DNA from 2 places in the Anaerobacillus sp. ABD4_527 genome. Region 1 is predicted to be linked to the other one. Evidence: a T-box and tRNA genes for the amino acid it is inferred to sense, from the RefSeq annotation. Region 1 holds a T-box; the other holds one or more tRNA genes.

What was found. A T-box is a leader RNA that pairs with one kind of tRNA and senses whether it is charged. The one in region 1 lies ahead of ACXAHI_RS06695 (valine--tRNA ligase), so its partner is inferred to be a tRNA-Val.
Positions count from the first base shown of each region.
Region 2: it has a tRNA-Val gene. The T-box ahead of ACXAHI_RS06695 (valine--tRNA ligase) is inferred to sense a tRNA for this amino acid. The anticodon was not compared.

Region 1 covers NZ_JBSWXZ010000001.1:1,252,513-1,262,561, forward strand. Annotated here, with positions in the region: gene ACXAHI_RS06680 (hypothetical protein) at 1-929, shown strand, start outside; gene ACXAHI_RS06685 (sensor domain-containing diguanylate cyclase) at 977-2,689, opposite strand; gene ACXAHI_RS06690 (bifunctional folylpolyglutamate synthase/dihydrofolate synthase) at 2,798-4,099, opposite strand; gene ACXAHI_RS06695 (valine--tRNA ligase) at 4,160-6,802, opposite strand; T-box leader at 6,866-7,091, opposite strand; gene ACXAHI_RS06700 (hypothetical protein) at 7,250-7,450, shown strand; gene ACXAHI_RS06705 (hypothetical protein) at 7,447-8,421, opposite strand; gene ACXAHI_RS06710 (hypothetical protein) at 8,414-9,268, opposite strand; gene spoVID (stage VI sporulation protein D) at 9,293-10,049, opposite strand, start outside.
Region 2 covers NZ_JBSWXZ010000001.1:479,728-489,776, reverse strand. Annotated here, with positions in the region: gene ACXAHI_RS02610 (thymidylate synthase) at 1-560, opposite strand, end outside; gene ACXAHI_RS02605 (Hsp20/alpha crystallin family protein) at 666-1,109, shown strand; gene trxB (thioredoxin-disulfide reductase) at 1,141-2,082, opposite strand; gene ACXAHI_RS02595 (YuzB family protein) at 2,281-2,517, shown strand; gene ACXAHI_RS02590 (hypothetical protein) at 2,722-2,943, opposite strand; gene ACXAHI_RS02585 (YpjP family protein) at 2,991-3,641, opposite strand; gene ACXAHI_RS02580 (transporter) at 3,770-4,105, opposite strand; tRNA gene ACXAHI_RS02575 (tRNA-Glu) at 4,345-4,419, opposite strand; tRNA gene ACXAHI_RS02570 (tRNA-Gly) at 4,427-4,500, opposite strand; tRNA gene ACXAHI_RS02565 (tRNA-Ser) at 4,504-4,596, opposite strand; tRNA gene ACXAHI_RS02560 (tRNA-Ala) at 4,601-4,676, opposite strand; tRNA gene ACXAHI_RS02555 (tRNA-Arg) at 4,686-4,762, opposite strand; tRNA gene ACXAHI_RS02550 (tRNA-Leu) at 4,781-4,865, opposite strand; tRNA gene ACXAHI_RS02545 (tRNA-Thr) at 4,871-4,946, opposite strand; tRNA gene ACXAHI_RS02540 (tRNA-Val) at 4,970-5,045, opposite strand; gene ACXAHI_RS02535 (hypothetical protein) at 5,222-5,380, opposite strand; gene ACXAHI_RS02530 (NRDE family protein) at 5,508-6,263, opposite strand; gene trhO (oxygen-dependent tRNA uridine(34) hydroxylase TrhO) at 6,339-7,220, opposite strand; gene kapB (kinase-associated lipoprotein KapB) at 7,298-7,690, opposite strand; gene ACXAHI_RS02515 (cell wall hydrolase) at 7,763-8,371, opposite strand; gene ACXAHI_RS02510 (acyl-CoA dehydrogenase family protein) at 8,500-9,654, opposite strand; gene ACXAHI_RS02505 (glutaredoxin domain-containing protein) at 9,712-9,951, opposite strand.

The sequences.
Region 1 (10,049 bases):
TTCGAGATCCAATCGATATTAACGAAAGAAAAGATCTGTTTAAATACGATTTACAAGATAATACAATAAACGGAGAACTCATTACCCAAACTCCTTACACTGCTTACAATGAATCATTTTGGAACTATAATAAAGTTACTTATATAAGTAATGAAAACAAGCCGAACAGTAACGTCTATCCTTATTATTACCAAAGAGGTAAAAGAGATTTTTCAAAAGTATACTTTTCAGATAACAATACATTCAAACGGTTTAGTACACAAGGTGACCTTATTCTAACTGGAAATTCATCTTCTTTTAGTTCAACTTCCGTAAAAAACGGAGCTTATATAGGAAGTAACTTAACTATTGGTAATACCAGTTGGAATAGTACGAATAAAGAAAAGTTAAAAGTTAGTGGTATTTATTTTGTGGAAGATAACTTATCGATAAATAATGCCGATGTTGAATTCAATGCAATTATTTATGTTAAAGGTGATGTAAACATCAAATACTCTACATTGAAGGCATTAACCCAAAATGGTAATGACGGATCGTTAATTGTCTTCGCTGAAGGAGATGTTCATATCAGTAACAACTCTTTATATGAAGACACACCAAGTAACATAAGAGGCTTCTTTTATTCAGAAGGTGAATTCGAAATGTATGGTGTAGGGTCGAATGTTCACATTGATGGTGGTATTTCAGCGAGGAGAATCGTACTTAATGCGATCAAAGGTAAATCGAGGGTAACTAACCCTTTGAACACTCAATTTGTTCGATATGGAGACGGTTACTTCCAACTCCCAAGTTATCAACAAAACCAGCCTTCAAGACTTCAAATCTCATATAACCCAGATATCATTAAAACCTACTCAGATTTAAAGACGGAGGAACCGTATATCAAAGTTGTGAATGAACCAGTACCTATCGATCGTTCCAAAGATTGATAAGCAACCAAAAAGCCCGCAGCTTCAAATGAAGCTGCGGGCTTTTTTTATCCTACGACATAGCTTGCCACACGATTTCGCCCCTGTTGCTTCGCTCCCGTGTACATCGCACGGTCTGCGTTTCTAATTAGTGTTTGACCATCTTCTCCTTGATCTGGAGCAGAAGCGACGCCAATACTAGCAGTAATGTAGATGACCTGGCGATTCCCATTTTCCAAATCATTAAAAATTTCAAAAGGTTGGTCGGCGATAACGAACCTTAATTCTTCAGCAATCTGAAAGCTTTGTTCGTGTGAAGCATGATCGAGAAGAATGATAAATTCTTCTCCTCCAAACCGTGCCACCGTCCCTCTGTTCCCTATTTCTTCGACAAGTCGATCCGCAAGACCACACAAAACTTCATTTCCACTATGATGGCCAAACGTATCGTTTACTTTTTTGAAGTGATCAATATCTAAAAGGATAATGGAGAAAGGACTATGATCTTTTTCATAGGCTAGATACCTTTCATCTAGCAACTCTTCAAAGAACCGATAGTTGTACAAATTCGTTAACGGACACGTTTCACTTTTTCGCTTCGTTTCTTCATAGTTCTTTGCATTATCGATGGCAACAGCTAAATAGTTCGCTAGAATTTGCAACACGAGAATATGCTGCTTTTCATAGGATCGTACTTTATTAGAGGTGAGGGTAATGATGCCTACAACTTTTTTATTTCGCTTCATCGGCACTGAAATAATGGAGTTTGTTGAAAGAGGTATTACACCAGTCGTTAAACTCTTCCATTGAGATCGCTTGCTATACAAGCGACTTCTACCACTTCGCCAAACGATCGAACTTATTCCTTCTTGAGGAGACCTTTCTCCCGGGCCCTCTATAACCCCTACTCCCCGCTCGTATGTCTTGATGAGAGAAAGCCTTCTTACATTTTCAGCATCCATTACATAGGCGTGATCCACTTCGAACATGTCAGTCGTTTTTTCGAGGAATAAGTTCAGTATGTCATCCGTATCGAGTCGCTGGGTAATCTGCTGACCAATTTCACTTGTTTTATGAAGGAGGTCATTTACTTTTCGACTAGAGTAATACAACCTTAACATTAAAGAGATAAGGATGAATGGCACACCTACGAATAAAATGGCGATTGCACCAAGATATGTATGAAGCATATAAAGCAAGAAGCCAATTGGGAGCGTGACCGCAGTTGTGATCGCTTCCCAAACCATATCTTTTCCGAAAAAGGTCGTGTCTGCTTCTTTATACACAAACACTTTCAAGAAGTGAAGCAAGATTTGATTAACGAAGATTAAAGAGAACGTATACGCTAATGCAGGTAGTACCTGAAACATCGCATTACCTGAAAATTCTCCTACTGTCCCACCAAGGGCATAGAACAAACCACCCGAAATAAGGGAGATCATCATAAACATGAGCATATTGACAGGGTAACGATGGCTTTCTTTCTTCGTTATTCGCAAATTAAGCAGAAAGACCAGGATAGAAAGTTGAGTTAAGATCATTTCTACGAATAGACCATATCTTAAAAATACAGTGAGCGATATGCCCTGAATAAAGAAGATGTCGATCCCTTTTACATTGATCGGCATCATGGAGACAACTGCAAGGAGTGCGAACAGTGCTAATATATCTAACACGTTTCCTGATAAATCAGGGGGAAAGAAGGTATAAGTTGCAAAGATTAGTGTGGGCCAAAAGATTAACCAAGTGATCCACACTTTGACAGTCATACTTGCATTCAATTTCTTCCCCCTTCCATCTTCCGTCCTTTTGAAGAATAATTTTCCAATTCTGTAATTGTGTAAGTTTATAATAGCAAAAAATGAAGGAAAAGTCCTAGTATTTTGAATTTATTTCAAACTTTTTAGAAAACTTCTCACTTCTGAAATAAAGTAAAGAGATCCTGTTATTAAGACGAGGTCGTTTTTATCAGCTTTAGTCATGATAGCCTGTACCGCTGAGGTCCAATTCTCGTCATACGATTTTCTCGTAAACGAACACCTTTCATACAGCTGCCGAGCACTAACTGCTCGAGGGAAGTCGAACGTCGTAAACGTAATATCCTTCACAATAGGATAGAGGGGTTCCAACATCGATTCGATATCTTTGTCACCCACCGCACTAAACACTACGTATATTGAACCACCTTGATACCGCGTTTTAATCGTTTCAGCCAAACTAGCTACCCCTTCTGGGTTATGTGCTCCGTCGATCACGACGTCTGGGTTTTTAAGCATAAGCTCGAACCTTCCTGGCCATGCTGCTTTACTTAAACCTTGTTTGATCATCTCTTCTTCGATATGAAGGCCATAAAACACTCTCAAATATTCCATCGTCATCAGTGCGGCTGATGCATTCTTTACCTGATGGGATCCTTTCATCTCAATCTGGATATCCTCTAACGTTCGATATGGAGAATGAAATGTGAAGTGCTCTCCTTCATCTGTAGATGAAATCGCACTTACCTTAAACTCTTCGCCTAATTTATAGCTTTTGGAACTTTTCTTTTTCGCCGTTTCGACTAGTATCGATCGAACAAGCTCATTCTCAGCAGTAGTAATAAGAGGGACTCCTGGTTTGATGATTCCCGCTTTCTCAAACGTAATTTGTTCCAAGTCATTTCCAAGGATATGCATGTGATCGAATCCGACGTTCGTTATCACTGATACTAACGGGTGAATGACGTTTGTTGAATCTAAACGACCACCTAGTCCAACTTCCATCAACACGATATCAGGATATGAAACGCTACCAAAGTAAACTAAACTTATAAGAGTAATTACTTCAAATTCTGTAGGAGACCCTAGTGTAGTGTTCGATGTTTCCTCTACAATCGGATATACACGATTACATACCTCTACCAAATCACGTTCTGGAATAGGTGTTCCGTTCAAAGCAATACGTTCTGTGAACGATTCGATGTAAGGTGAAGTAAACGTGCCTACTTCATACCCTGATTCCTGCAGGATATGCCTCATGTACGTAACCGTTGAGCCTTTACCGTTGGTGCCTCCGACGTGAACAAACTTCAATCTCCTTTCAGGATGACCTAACTGTTCAAGCATCCACTCCATTCGTTCGAGCCCAGGTTTGATTCCGTGATTTAATAAGCTATGAATCCAGCTTACAGCTTCATCATATGTAGTGAACATCCTTTCTCTCACCTTTCTTCAAAAGAAGGCGAATCTCCTTTTTAGAGATTCGCCATACCTTTATTTTTTCAATTCGTTTATACGTGCTTCGACATTGCTTCTTCTTTCTAGATAGTCCTTCTCTTTCGCACGCTCTTCATCAACAACTTTTTCAGGTGCTTTGCTGATGAACTTCTCGTTAGCAAGTTTCTTTTGAACTCGCTCTACTTCCGAATCAAGCTTTTTCAACTCGCCTTTAAGACGCTCGATCTCTTCATCGATGTTGATCAAACCTTCTAACGGTAGGAATAACTCTGCTCCTGAAACGACTGCTGTCATCGACTTGTCAGGTGCTTGTAGGTCTGCAGAAATCGTTAGTGCTTCTGGGTTACAGAAACGTTCGATATACTGCTTATTCTTCTCAAGCTGCGCTTCAGCTTCAGCCGTTTTTGGCTTGATCTGCAATTCGATCGGTTTACTTGGTGCAACGTTCATTTCCGCACGGATGTTACGAACAGATCGAATGATCTCTGTAAGTAAAGCCATGTCTGCTGCTGCGTCTGGGAAGTGCAGGGCATCCTGCTTCACTGGCCAACTAGCGACAGTGATCGATTCTCCTTTAAGAGGAAGGTGCTGCCAAATTTCTTCAGTAAGGTAAGGCATAAATGGATGAAGCATACGCATCGTTTGATCTAACACGTAAGCTAAAACAGAACGAGTCGTCTTCTTCGCGGCTTCATCTTCACCATACAATGGCAGCTTCGCCATTTCGATATACCAGTCACATAGATCATCCCAGATAAAGTTGTAAAGGTATCTTCCAACTTCACCGAATTCATAGTTGTTGATCAATCTTGTTACTTGGTCAACCGTGTCGTTCAGTCGAGTTAAAATCCATTTATCAGCGGTTGATTTTTCGCCAGTAAGATCGAGCTCATCGTATTCCATGCCATCCATATTCATTAGGGCAAAACGAGAAGCGTTCCAAATCTTATTTGCAAAGTTCCAAGTCGACTCAACTTTTTCCCAGTAGAACCTTAGGTCATTTCCTGGTGAAGAACCAGTTGCAAGGAAGTAGCGAAGAGAGTCAGCACCATACTTCTCGATAACATCCATCGGATCTACTCCGTTACCAAGCGACTTACTCATCTTTCGTCCTTCAGAATCTCTTACAAGACCGTGAATCAATACATCGTTGAACGGACGCTGTTCAGTAAATTCGATGCCTTGGAAGATCATGCGAGCTACCCAGAAATAGATGATATCATAACCCGTTACAAGTACATTCGTAGGGTAATAGCGCTTGAAGTCTTCTGCTTCTTCATCAGGCCATCCCATTGTAGAGAAAGGCCATAGCGCTGAACTAAACCATGTATCAAGAACGTCTTCATCTTGATTCCAGTTCTCGATGTCTTTTGGTGCTTCATCACCAACATAGATTTCGCCTGTTTCTTTATGGTACCAAGCTGGGATACGGTGCCCCCACCACAATTGACGAGAAATACACCAGTCACGAATGTTTTCGATCCAATGAAGATACGTCTTCTCAAATCGTTCAGGTACGAAGTTTACTTTGTCCTCAGATTTCTGAAGATCGATCGCTTGTTTTGCAAGAGGTCCCATCTTAACGAACCATTGCGTTGAAAGATAAGGTTCTACAACTGCCCCGCTTCGCTCAGAGTGCCCTACAGAATGAACATGCTCTTCAATCTCAAAGAGTGTGCCTGCTTCTTGAAGGTCCTTAACGAGCTGCTTACGACATTCGAAGCGATCCATCCCTTTATATTTACCAGCATTATCGTTCATCGTACCGTCTTCGTTCATCACAAGAACGCGCTCTAAGTCATGACGATTTCCGATTTCAAAGTCGTTAGGATCATGTGCCGGAGTAATTTTTACTGCCCCAGATCCAAACTCCATATCAACATAATCATCAGCTACGATTTCGATCTCTCGTCCTACGATTGGAAGGATCGCCTTCTTACCAATAAGGTGCTTATATCGCTCATCTTCAGGGTGTACAGCAATTCCTGTATCTCCGAGCATCGTTTCTGGACGCGTCGTCGCAATTTCGATATGCCCTGAGCCATCTGAGAGTGGATAACGCATGTGATAAAAGTGTCCTGTTACTTCATGATGGATAACTTCAATATCTGAAAGGGCTGTTTTCGTCTGAGGATCCCAGTTGATAATGTATTCGCCTCTGTAGATGAGACCCTTCTCATATAATTTAACGAAGACTTCACGAACGGCGTTTGAAAGACCGTTATCAAGCGTGAAACGTTCACGAGAGTAATCAAGAGATAAGCCAAGCTTCGCCCATTGACTTCTGATAAAGTCTGCATATTCTTCTTTCCATTCCCATGACTTTTCAAGAAATTTTTCTCTTCCTAAATCATAGCGAGAAGTTCCCTCTTCGCGTAGTTTTCCTTCTACTTTTGCCTGAGTGGCAATACCAGCGTGGTCCATCCCCGGTAACCAAAGGACATCATAACCCTGCATTCGTTTAAAACGAGAGAGGATATCTTGAAGCGTTGTATCCCATGCATGCCCGAGGTGCAGCTTACCTGTTACGTTCGGTGGTGGAATAACAATCGTGTAAGGCGTTTTGTCCTTATCACCAGTTGCTTCAAAAAACTTCCCATCTACCCAATACGGGTACCATTTCTGCTCAGTTGCCTGTGGATCATACTTTGTCGGCATCGTTAGCTCTTTATTAGCCATTTCCATCCATCCTTTCCAATCAATAAGTCGATAGCAAACAAAAAAACTTCTCCCATCCTTAGTGAAAAGGACGAAAGAAGTTTCGCGGTACCACCTTTATTTACAGCTCCAGAAAAAAGAGAGAAGCTGTACGCTTCATTGAATAACGGATTCACCGGTCTCTCCTACTACGAGTTCAGAGAAACAGCTCCAGGGCGACTTCAAATGTTACGTTCCTAAGAAATCTCGCAGCGAATGATTTCTCTCTCTGAAGGGTTCACATTTTACTACTCCCTATCGTTGCCTGTCGACTATTTGTATTCATAAGTTTACCTGTTGTATAAAAAACCGTCAAGATACTATTAGCCCTTTTTACTATCATAACCACTTTCTTTTTTACTTAATCACCCAAACTACTGTCCAAACATAACCTGATTGTATCGAGAGTACTATGAAGGGGACCTATACATGAAAAAGCGATTTGGAGGACTCAACCGCTATCAGCTTCCACCGGCTTTTTACAAATTCAGAGACATACTGGCGCAATTCGTACCGCCTTTTATCTTCTTTCAGGCGATAAGAACGATTCTCTTTCCAACTTCAGTGGATGTGCTTATCTTGATTATCCTCGTAGCATTAGAAGTGTGTTTTTATTTTGAATGGATTTAAGCACGCATATTTTGTAGTGTCGTCGTAATTCCATTCATCACTTCTATTTTTTTGGTAAAATGACGGACATGCTTCATGTGTGACCAATTCCTCTGATTCGATAGAAAATGGGTCACACTGTTAAACAACGATTCAGGAAAATACAAATAACTTGCGAGCAAATCCTTTTCTTCTTCATGCAGAGCAAACTGACTTTCATAGTGAGAAATGTTTGAGACTAACGTATCTGGGTTGAATTGAAACGGTGGTACCGAAGCACGAATCATGTACGTAAGATCTCTCACTGGAGAGTCTACTACGGATTTTTCGAAGTTAAGGAAATATCCCTTTTCTCTCCCTACAACAAAATGAGAAGCTGAACACTTCCCATGACAGAGCACAGTTCTGTATCGTTTTGTTTCATTCGTTTGTTCAAACCAATAGTCTAGTCGTGACTTTGATAGGTCACAATTTTTCATGAGTTGATGAAAATGGGTCGCAACAGCCAATTCAAATGGAGAGAGATAGATGCGTTTTTCAATATCGTTAACGTACTTTTCCATTTCGAACTGACGACTTTCTCTGAGTATGACCATCTTTTCATAAAAATGCTTGATGGATTCTTCAGAAAAGGCATGATCCTTTACAGAATACCCATGTAATTCTGCTAGCCTTTGAATCATCTGAGACTCTTTTAATGAAGGATTAACACTTCCTTCTTCGATCCAATGAGATAAATACAGCACACGATCTTCTACCACTACAAACGTATCGCCATACTTTGTGTTGATCAATGGTACATATCCATTAAACTTTAATTCCCTGAAGTAGTTCTCTAGATACAGCATCCAATCCATTCGATCTCTTGTTAATCTTGTTTCTTTAAGTGCAAAAGTTCCTTGATTCGTTGTAACTTTCAATACTTTTCCATATCTTTCGTAGTGTTCAAGAGTCATGTCATACTGAAATAAAATTGCATTAAGATTATTCATAGGAGATTGTCCTCCTAGTAGAGAGCTTTAGAACTTCATATAGTTCCATCATCGTTTCCCATTCTTTCTTAAACCGGTTAAAGACCTCTACTTCATCCTCACAATCCTGCATCTCTCTAACACAGTCAATCCATTCCCATGGTGCTAGAAGTGTAAGTTTCACACGATCAACTAAATCACCTGAGATCGCATTGTGTAAACTTGCCCAACACGCTTTTCTATCTTCTTCCGTATAGGAGTCGGTAAGGAGTGCACGTCGGATTACTTGATGGGCAGGCTTTGGAAGGCTGTTACTCAAATCATAATAGTATTGTCCCATGACCATTTTCAACGCATTCCCGTCATAACATGTTGGATTCATGAGTAGTAATGACTTTCTTTGTTTCACTTTTGGAATATAGCGAACTAAAGAAGAATAAATTTCCTGGTTCTTATGCTTCAACTGTTGTAAGTTCTTAAGAGCCTCCTTATAAGGAAACTCTCCAAGGTTTACCTCATTGTAATAAGAAACCTCGCTTCCAACTTCAAGTAATGAGGCGATCAAAAAGCCAAGGAACTCTGGATCGTTGATTATTTCCGTTGACTCAATAACATCATGTATCGTAATAAATGAGCCTCCAAGTTGAACAAATGGAGCACCATCACGCGTACGTATCATCCGATTGCACATGATTCCTGATTTAGAAAAAAGACGGTCACGGAAGTTGAGATGATACTCAAGCAATTTCCGATCCCGCCAATACGTTACTTTCTTCAATCCAACATGTGTATGAAATGCAGATTCTTTATGATTCCAGTGCAAATCCTTAAATTCATACTGCTTTTTAACCACAGTCGTTATGTCCATTTGTACTACCCCTTTTCACACCTATTACCGGTTAACGGGGATGTATAGGATCTGTCCTTCTGTCACTTCTTCTTCATCAAGTCGATTCACTCGTGCTAGGTGACTCGGCAAAACTCTATAACGCTCCGCAATCTCTGTAAGGGAGTCGCCTGGTTGAATGATACACATCTTCATCTTTGAGAAGTTTTCTTCATCTTTAGTTAGCATGTTCGTTAAATACAAAGCATTTTCTTCACGAACCGGCTCTCTTTCTTCTACGGTTTCTTCTGAAGCCTCAGCATGTTCATTATACTCATCATACTCAGCTTCATAGTTACCCCTTTGTGCACTTTCCTCGTTATGGTTATAGTAACTCGATTCTGCATTTTGACCTGCCATTCTTGTTAATAAATCATAGTTTGTTTCATTGTTCATAGCTTCGTACTGCACTTCTGCAGGCTCTTCATCTGTTTGAGAAGCTTTCGCCCTCATGTCAACTTGAGGCGTCCGTTTACTTTGAGGAAACATAACAGGTTCTTCAGCTTCATCACTTACATATTTCACATCATTTTCCCAAACAGATTCGTCTGATGATCGCTCTTCTTCAAGTTCCACTTCATCATCGTATTCTACCTCTGAGTCATTTTCATAACTTTGATATCCTGCATCTCCTTGGATACCGCTGATCGATATATCTGCATTAAGCTGCAAACAATTCGTTTCGCATAACGTGTAGTCAAACGTATCTACCGTCACGAAAATATCTTCTAACTTACTGATCCTACTCGATGGAATTGTAATA
Region 2 (10,049 bases), 770 kb from region 1:
ATCATCGTGAGTAAGGCGTAGGATGCGATGTTGAATGGCACGCCAAGGAAGACATCTGCCGAGCGCTGATAGAGCTGACATGAAAGTTTTCCATCAGCTACATAAAATTGAAAAAGACAATGACATGGAGGAAGCGCCATCTCATCCACTTGTGAAGGATTCCATGCTGTAACGATCATGCGTCTTGAATCAGGATTCGTTTTAATTTGATCGATTACGTTTTGAATTTGATCTACTGTTTCACCATCAGCTCCAGTCCAAGACCTCCACTGGTGACCGTATACAGGTCCTAGTTCTCCATCTTCATCCGCCCATTCGTTCCAAATGCGGACGCCATTATCTTGAAGATATTTTACATTGGTATCTCCTTTAATAAACCACAGTAATTCATGAATAATCGATCGTAAATGAAGCTTTTTCGTAGTTAACGCAGGAAAGCCTTCTTGCAAATCAAATCTCATCTGGTGACCAAAAACGCTAATAGTACCAGTACCTGTTCGATCAGACTTCTTTGTGCCGTTATGTAGTATTTCTTCGCATAATTGTAAGTATGTTTTCATCTATGCTTCCCTCCCAAACATTTGCTAATAGTTATTGTACCACTGGAACGTTCTCATTCACACATCATATGTTATATGAGAAATTAAGGAAAGGATGAATATGTGATGGGAAAAGGAGACAAACTTCCAAAGATTCTTCAGGACCCTAATCTTCAAAATTGGTTAAATACGTTCGATGACTTTTTTAAGGATCCATTTTCTAATTTACTTCCAAACCAGGCATTCCGTGTCGATCTATATGAAACGAATTCTGCTTTTATCGTTGAAGCTGAACTACCTGGTGTATCAAAAGAACAAATCAAAGTAGAGCCATTAGGAGATAGCATCCGTATTTCCATTGAATCAGACAGCTTTCAAGAAGAACGGAATGATAAACAAAAGTACTATAAACAGGAAAGAGCGTATTCGAGTACTAGCAGATTGATCAAACTGCCCTATTCCTTTTCAATGAAGAATGTGAAGGGGAAATATGAGAACGGTATCCTCGAAATCATGATACCTAAGAAAGACCGTATAAAAGATACCATAAACTATTTAGATATCGAATAAAAAACGGAGGGGAATCCCCTCCGTTTCTTAATTACATGCTCCAATCGATGAAAGCATTTCCTTCAAGGAATCTTTCACAATCCATCGCTGCCATACACCCAGTGCCTGCTGCTGTAATTGCCTGCCTGTAAGTAAAATCTTGCACGTCTCCACACGCGAATACACCTGGAAGGTTCGTACGAGTAGTTCCTGGTTCAACATTGATGTAGCCTTTGTCATCCATGTCTATTTTTCCTTCAAGAAAATCAGTGTTTGGCTTATGACCGATCGCTACAAAGATTCCATCTGTCTCAATCGTTTCTTCATTTCCTGAATCACTTTCTTTTACTCTAATACCGCTTACTTTCTTTCCATCTGAAACAACTTCAACAGGGGAGTAGTTAAGCTTCCATGTGATCTTTTCATTATTACGCGCTCTTTCTTGCATGATTTTTGATGCTCTAAGTTCGTTTCTTCGATGAAGAATTGTAACTTCCGAAGCGAACTTAGTAAGGAAAGTGGCTTCCTCCATCGCAGAGTCTCCTCCGCCAACAACAACAATCTTCTTATTTCTAAAGAAGAACCCATCACACGTAGCGCAAGTGCTTACACCTCTACCCATATTCTCGGATTCTCCTGGTATTCCAAGTAACTTTGCGGAAGCACCAGTCGAAATCAATACCGCATCTGCTTCTACATCACCAAGCGTATCGGTCTTTAAAGTATAAGGTCGTTTTGAAAAATCGATATCCTTAACCCAACCTCTTTCAATTCGAGCACCGAAGCGTAACGCTTGTTTCTTCATGTTTTCCATTAATTCTGGGCCAAGTATTCCATCTGCGAAGCCAGGAAAATTTTCTACATCTGTCGTTAAGGTCAACTGACCACCTGGCTCTGGTCCTTCAATAACGAGAGGCTCCATATTTGCTCTTGCTAAATAAATTGCAGCTGTTAAACCTGCTGGTCCCGTTCCTACGATTACTGGTTTATTCATAATGACCCTCCTCAATAAGCTTCATTATTTTATTTTTCCTTATTTTAAAGAAATAAACCCTCTATACGCATTTAGTATATCGTATTTACTGAATATTGCTTATTATTCTGCTCAGTTGCAAAAGGTTGTTCATTACCATTCCTTCTTGATAAAATGAACAAGTGTAGAACTTGCAATCAGCATTGAGGTGATAATAGCATGAATCCTATCGTTGAGTTTTGTATGAGTAACCTATCAAGCGGTTCACATAAAGCGATGGAAATACTTGAAAAAGACCATGATCTAGATGTATTAGAATATTCTTGTCTAGGACATTGTACGTTATGTAGTCAGGAGATGTATTGTCTCGTTAACGGAGAGCGCGTTACTGCTACATCTTCAGATGAACTCGTACGTAACGTATATCAATTTATTGAAGAAAATCCTATGTTTTAATTTAAGTTTGGTCTGGGCATAGTATTGAGTGACACCTAAAAGGAGGATTGCTCAATGAAAAGTCGCAATGGCTACGATCCCAAAACAGGGGCTCAGGGTACTAAAAGCGGTGAGGATGCTCTCCAAATGAATAAAAAAAGAGGCCCGCAACAAGCGCGCCCTAAAAAGAAGTAATACGGCGCTGCTCAACTGAGCAGCGTTTACTTATGCGATTCTAAAACGATACAAAAACCAGAAGTCTTCTATCGGCGACTCACCACTCGCAATGATATGATGCTCCCCTTCGTCATCAACTGTTATCCAATTCTCTTCATCATCCTGATAGGCAGGATAAAAATTTCCTTTTTTAAATAATTTCCGTTCATTTTCAGTACCTGTTAAAGGATCTTCTTCAAATACGTCTCTTATACACTGAACGAGTTCCATCTCTATTCATTCCCTTCCAATCAAACAGAAACACCCCGCATGCCTCATTACGAGAGCCATTTTGGCGGAGTGTTTTTATCCCAATAAATCTTCCCAACTTCATGATGCTCACTGAAATTATCTTTTTCGTCGTGATAATGAAAGTTAAACCAGTATCCATCCTGAGGTGGATGGTCTCTTCTCACATGAAACCTCATCAAGTCATTCCCTGTTTTCTCGTTGTACACGTGCATGATACGTTCACCATAACCACCAGATGGATTATCAGTCAAACGAAGTGAACGAACGAAATCTACATCTAATTCTTCGACTTTAGATGTAATCACCTCGTTTACTTTCGGAACGATCAAATTTATGTAATCAGACCCAACACGGTTAGCAATCGTGTCGCCAAACTTTCTTATTCCTAATTCTTCAGTTTGTAGTGAAGCATAGGTAATGAATTCTTCTACTACCTCAGATGACGAAGATCGTTCTGCAATCTCAGGCCAACGTAGAGGCTCAATCTCAACTTCTTCAAATGATAATTGAGGAGGCTCGTCCGTTTCAACCACGTGTGAAACGTCTTTTTGGTAGTTAGCTTCAGTCTTTTGTCCAGGTTTAAGATCTTGTAAATACTCTGTTGGTATAACTGTACCAAGCGTAATAACAGCAATGAATGCTACAAAAAGCTTTCTTGACCATAACGGAAAGCGCAATCGTCTACACCTGACTTTCTCAAATAAAAGATTTCTTACATTGTCCCATGAAGACGATGAAAATGCCAGATAATTTTTTAACTATTCTGTTACATGTTTTGAGCGCTTCGTTAAAAGCGCTCATCCACTCAACAAGTAAACATTTCAATGCGATTAAGATCTATTCCTGTATATACCCATCTTCTTCCCGTCCATCGAAATCCAGATACAGATCTTCTGCCAACAAAAACAGGCCAGAACCAGAAGCGATTTCCACCTTTCATCCATATATACGTGTAGCGGTATAAACATCCTCTAATTGCAAACGGATCTACGGCTTGTGTTCCTGCCTGTGCTGACATAGGCATCTGTGGTGTTGTTGATGGCGGACTAGAAGGTGGCTGCATCACTGGCTGCTGTTGACGAGGAGCCTCATAGGTATGAATGTGGTATTCGATGTGTTCATGCTCTTCACTATACATCATTTCCATCCCTTCTCACTTGATATAGACACTGTATGCCCTTCTTAGGTGAGAGGTTCATTTGGACAACAAAAAAAGCACCTCTTTGAGTGTGCTGTCGCTTCATAATCAAATAAAATTATTATAAGAAATGGTGACCCGTACGGGATTCCGACGCGTTAGCTAGTCCTGCTGATTTCTCTTCTTCGAGAGAACTTCTGCAGGGGAACCCTTGGGTGAGAAGCCCGTAAGCTTCTTTGAAATGGTGACCCGTACGGGATTCGAACCCGTGTTACCGCCGTGAAAGGGCGGTGTCTTAACCGCTTGACCAACGGGCCACTAAATTGGAGCGGGTGATGGGAATCGAACCCACGACATCAGCTTGGAAGGCTGAGGTTTTACCACTAAACTACACCCGCAAATGGCGGAGGAAGAGGGATTCGAACCCCCGCGGGCCGTTAAGCCCCTGTCGGTTTTCAAGACCGATCCCTTCAGCCAGACTTGGGTATTCCTCCAATATGGTGGAGCCTAGCGGGATCGAACCGCTGACCTCCTGCGTGCAAGGCAGGCGCTCTCCCAGCTGAGCTAAGGCCCCAAGTATGTATGGCGCGCCCGAGAGGAGTCGAACCCCTAACCTTCTGATCCGTAGTCAGACGCTCTATCCAATTGAGCTACGGGCGCATATCTATATGATTCTAATGGTGCGGGTGAAGGGACTCGAACCCCCACGTCGTAAGACACTAGATCCTAAGTCTAGCGCGTCTGCCAATTCCGCCACACCCGCGTGTGTGGTGCCGGCCAGAGGACTTGAACCCCCAACCTACTGATTACAAGTCAGTTGCTCTACCAATTGAGCTAGACCGGCGAAGTATTTTTATAGAGAAAAAATGGTGGAGGATGACGGGCTCGAACCGCCGACCCTCTGCTTGTAAGGCAGATGCTCTCCCAGCTGAGCTAATCCTCCAAATAAACAGCGACCTCTATATTATATAACTACTTGTCCATTCACGTCAACACTTTTTTTCAAGAACATTGTGTCGAAAAACGTTGTTTATGAGGACAAGATTTATATTATCAATTATCTTACTAGATTGCAATAGTTTTTTTACATAAAAAAAGCAAGGGATATAATCCCCCTGCTTATACTGATGTTTGAACAAGAGTTTTATTTTTCTTTGGAGGCGCACTGCGTTCAGGATATTTCTTGGCTACCACTTCAACATCTACCTTACGATACTCTCGAATATTAGAGGCTTCCCTTAGTAGCTGATCTTCAACATAGTGACGCTTTCGTTTCAATAAAACCCCTCCTCATACTTAGTAACCCCTAGTTACCCTCTTTAGACCAATCATAAACCTGGTCTTTATTACCATATATAAGCTGGTAATGATAGGTAGGATATAATGTATTCCTCTAGAGCACGTATTATGAACGGTCGATTGAAAAATGAAACTTGTTTATTTTTTCACCAGTAGCTTTTTCAAGGAACGTCACTTCTCCTTCGTTAGAGACCATCACGATCGTTTGTGCTCTAGTACCATACTTTTCAGATGTAATATAGATAGGTGACAAAAGTCTTTCCCATTCTAGCGGGATACCTGTGTTTGGAAGATCTTTATCTGGTGCCGGTTCAGCATGATCAAGTAGTTTGAACAGCTGATCAGAGTCAATCTCTTCTGTTTGGTCAAGATAATCTGATAGTTCTCTCTTGATTCGATCCACTTTGGGCCAGCTTGTATTCAACAGGTGATTACTTACAGCATGAATGCCTGACTCAACTTTCCTAACCTCATCCTCACGATTTGAATAGTAAAAGAACTCATTTGCACTACCCACAAACAAGTTGAAACCATTGTAGTGATCTCTTTGTTCCTGCACACTCTTTAAATAATCGTATGGATGAATAGACTGCGTGAGAAATTTGACTGGTAGTTCCCCTCTTGACCGCTCCTTTCGTTCTTCATTAGGCTCTCGATAATTTGTCAATGCAGCAATGTTACCCTCTGTCGTAACACCAAGCCATGTACCTTTTGCTCTTAGGTCTCTTCCAGCTAAAAGGTTAGTATAATCAGCCCAATAATGAGCCCTTTCAGTGGGTCGTTCGTAGAATTCATCTCGATTAGCAATTAAAATGAATGGATATTTTGGATTAACATCGATTGCAACTGCGATTAAACACATACGATTTCCGCCTTCCGATAAGCAGAGGAGCACAGTGTTAACCACTGTGCTCCTTCAACCCTTTATTGTATCAACTTAACCAGCACAAGATGATGAACAGTAACGTTGTTGTGAGTCCAAGCACTCATCACAAACGATGTGTAGTTTATCACACTCTACATTTGCGCAGTTAATGTAAGTGTCTGCATGTGTGCCGCAATGATAGCATGTTCCAACTACCTTAGCATCATCCGTTTGATTTACATCAACAGCTAAGCGATCGTCAAACACAAAACACTTACCATCAAAATATTTCCCCTGTACATCTGGGTCTTTGCCATATGTTACGATTCCACCATGAAGCTGAGATACATCATTAAAACCTTTTTTCTTCAAATACCCGGAAAACTTTTCACAACGAATCCCGCCTGTACAATAAGTGAGGACTTTTTTGTCCTTTTGATCTGATAAGTTCTCTTCGATCCACTCAGGTAATTCACGAAACGCTTTTATATTCGGTCGAATTGCATTTCTGAAGTGACCGATATCATATTCATAGTCATTTCTTGCATCAATAACAATAACATCATCTTGTTCGAGTGCATTCATAAACTCTTTTGGCTCGAGATAATTTCCCGTAAGCTCATTTGGATCGATATCCTCATCAAGACGGAGTGATACGATCTCATTTCTAGCTCGTACGTGCATTTTTTTAAACGTGTGAGCTTCCGCTTCATCGACCTTAAACTCAATGTCAGAAAAACGTGGATCGTTTCTTAACTCTTGCATGTATTGCTCAGTGTATTCTTTTGGTCCTGAGACGGTACCATTTATGCCTTCTTTACCTACGAGTATTCTACCTTTTAAGTCTAGAGACTTACAGAATTTCAAATGCTTTCTAGCAAAATACTCGGGATCTTCAATTTCTACATACTTATAATATAACAGCACTTGATATGCTGAAGCTTCTGATTGCAAGTCAAAAACCACCTTCTGCGTATTCTAAAATCAGTATTAAATCTTACCTGATTTATGATGTGATGTAAAGATGATCCTCACGATGTAAAGTAATCATCCTTTAGTTTTTCCAACTCGATTAAAGAAGCCTCTGCCCATCTCCCACCTTCGTGTTTTAGTTCATTAACTTGTGTGTCTACCGCTTCCTTTAAGGATTCGAGGTAACCCGGGATTTCTTCATCATAGTGGTTGATCGCGGAAATAGGGACAAGCGCTTTTTCGTATTGTGATAGCGCCTTACGCTGGTGAAATAATGGCACGTCGAGCTGCTTCGGGTTGTGCAGGTCCCCTTGTGTTGGGTGCTTGATGACCGCAAGAACCTTTACGACTGCTTTGGGAGATTTCACATCGACGATCTCTCCAATATATCTCCCTGTTTTATAACCTGCTGTAACGATTTCACCTTGTTTAAATGACTTTTTATCTGCCATGATGTCTTCACTCCTTCACCAATGCTTTTACAACCTGATGATATCACAAAATCCTCCAGGGTCTGGAGGATTTCATCTTGTGAATACATGTTTTCCAATTGTCTTAATGACATGTCTGCTTCGAATCCAATCATCAGTGGCTGTTTTTGGATTATAGTAAAACAAAGCCCCTGAGCTTGGATCTTCACCTTTTAATGCTTCATATGCTGCAAGGTACGCCTTTTTTCCAGGTTTCTTGCTATATTGACCGTCAGATACTGCTGTATATGCTCCACTCTGGAAGATAACTTCTTTGATCGAATTAGGAAACTTTGATGAACGAACACGGTTTAGCGTTACAGCCGCAACTGCCACTTTCCCTTCGAACGATTCTCCTCTAGCTTCACCGTTGATCAATCGTGCTAGCATTTCAACTTCTTTTACAGAGTATTTTTTTACTGATAATTGGTCACCTTTTACTTCTTTTACATCATTCATATTATTAATAGGTAGGTTCATTCGTAATGCTACCTGGTGCTTTGTTTCTGGATCAGGTTTTGTCTCTTTAGGAGTATCTAATGCTCGAGTAGGCAGTTTCGTTTCTGCTTTAACCGAAGTAACTGCTTCAACCTGATGTGATTGATAAGAGATCAGATTTATGAAAAGAGTCATAATCATTAACAATGATACATGTTTTTTCACTTCGCCTCACCCTTCCTATCTCTCAAAATCGTCACAGTTAGAAAGGTTAGAGCATATTCATCATCATTTCAATAGGAAATCGAAGGCCTTATTTCCAGAAAACCTTACAACATGAAACTTATTCCACCTTATTTAAGCTCACTATTTGCTAATACTTGCAACGTTAATTCGTCACTAGGTGGATTATGGAGTCCCGCTCGTACGTCTCTATATAAACGTTCAATCTTGTTCTTTTTCATTAAACTTCTACCACCGATTATCCTCATAGAAAGGTCGACTACGTCGATCGCCGCATTTACTGCTTGATGTTTCGCAGCGAATAGCTGTGACTGCATCTTCATTCGCTCTTCAGGATACTTATCCCATTGATCGGCAACAGAATATAGAAAATGGCGTGCACTCAATAGATTTAACGAAATTTGTCCAATCTTATCTTGAATATGAGGCACTTCACTTAATGGTTTATCCAAACTGTTCGGCTGATACGTATTTACAAATTCGATCGCTTCCTGCTTAGCTGCTTCAGCAATCCCAAGGTAAACCGCAGGTATATGCAACAGCCATCCAGGTGGTATCGCTTTCGTTTTCCGCTCTTTGTCATACACTTCTAATAATCGTTCTGCAGGGACATGAACATCTTTAAGAACAAGATCATCACTCCTCGTACCCCGCATGCCAATTACATCCCAAGTTTCTTCAATAGTAACTCCTTCATCTTTCATAGAAATGAGGAAATCGCAAGCTTCCTCACTGTCTTCCAAAGTCGCTTTTACAATCACCTGATCAAGATGAGTACTAAGTGTTGTAAAGGTCTTTCTACCTGTCAAACGATATCCTGAATCAACTCTCTTAGCAATCGTTACAGGTAGCCCTCCTCTCGTAGGGTCCCCTGTCTTTTCTTCTGTTTGAGCACGATTAATGATCGTTCCTTCCACAACATCTCTAGAAAGTCTTCCGAAGGTAATGTCGTTCCACGGTCGTCGGTCGTTTAGATCTTTCAAAATACCAAGATGCCAGCCGATCGAAAGTGCAGTTGCCCCCTCTCCTTTACCTAGCTCTTCTTGAATCAAAACAAGCTCATATAAAGAAAGGTCTTCTCCACCATATTGCTTTGGAACAGGTAGCGCTGAGTAACCAGATGTTCTGAACCGATCTAGAATCGATGTTGGAATATTCGCTTCTTCATCGATTTTCGATGCGAGTTCCTGTAACTCTACACTTAAATCCTGCGCTAAATGATGGAGTTTTTCTTCACGCTCATTACGAATAAATTTTTCTATCAAATTAGTCACCTTCCTTTAGTTGACTACTTATCACCGTTGAATTACGATAAAAGCAAATTAAGTTCTTATATTTAACAGTTCATCGATTCGATTTTGCTTGAAGCCGATAATTACTTCTTCATCGATCACGATTGTAGGCGTAGACATCGAATTATGAGTATTGATCAATTCATCACGAGCCCTTGCATTTTCTTTGATATTAAGCAGCTCATATTCTATTCCATTCACATCGAAATATTGTTTAACAAACTCACACGGCGGACAAGCAGGCTGCGTGTATACTTTTACATTCTTCATAGACGTCACTTCCCTAATAGAATCTTTTCCGTATAAAACATATCACCAGCGTTTCATACTTGCAACACATCTGTTCTTTAAAACGTTTGTTCCCGATC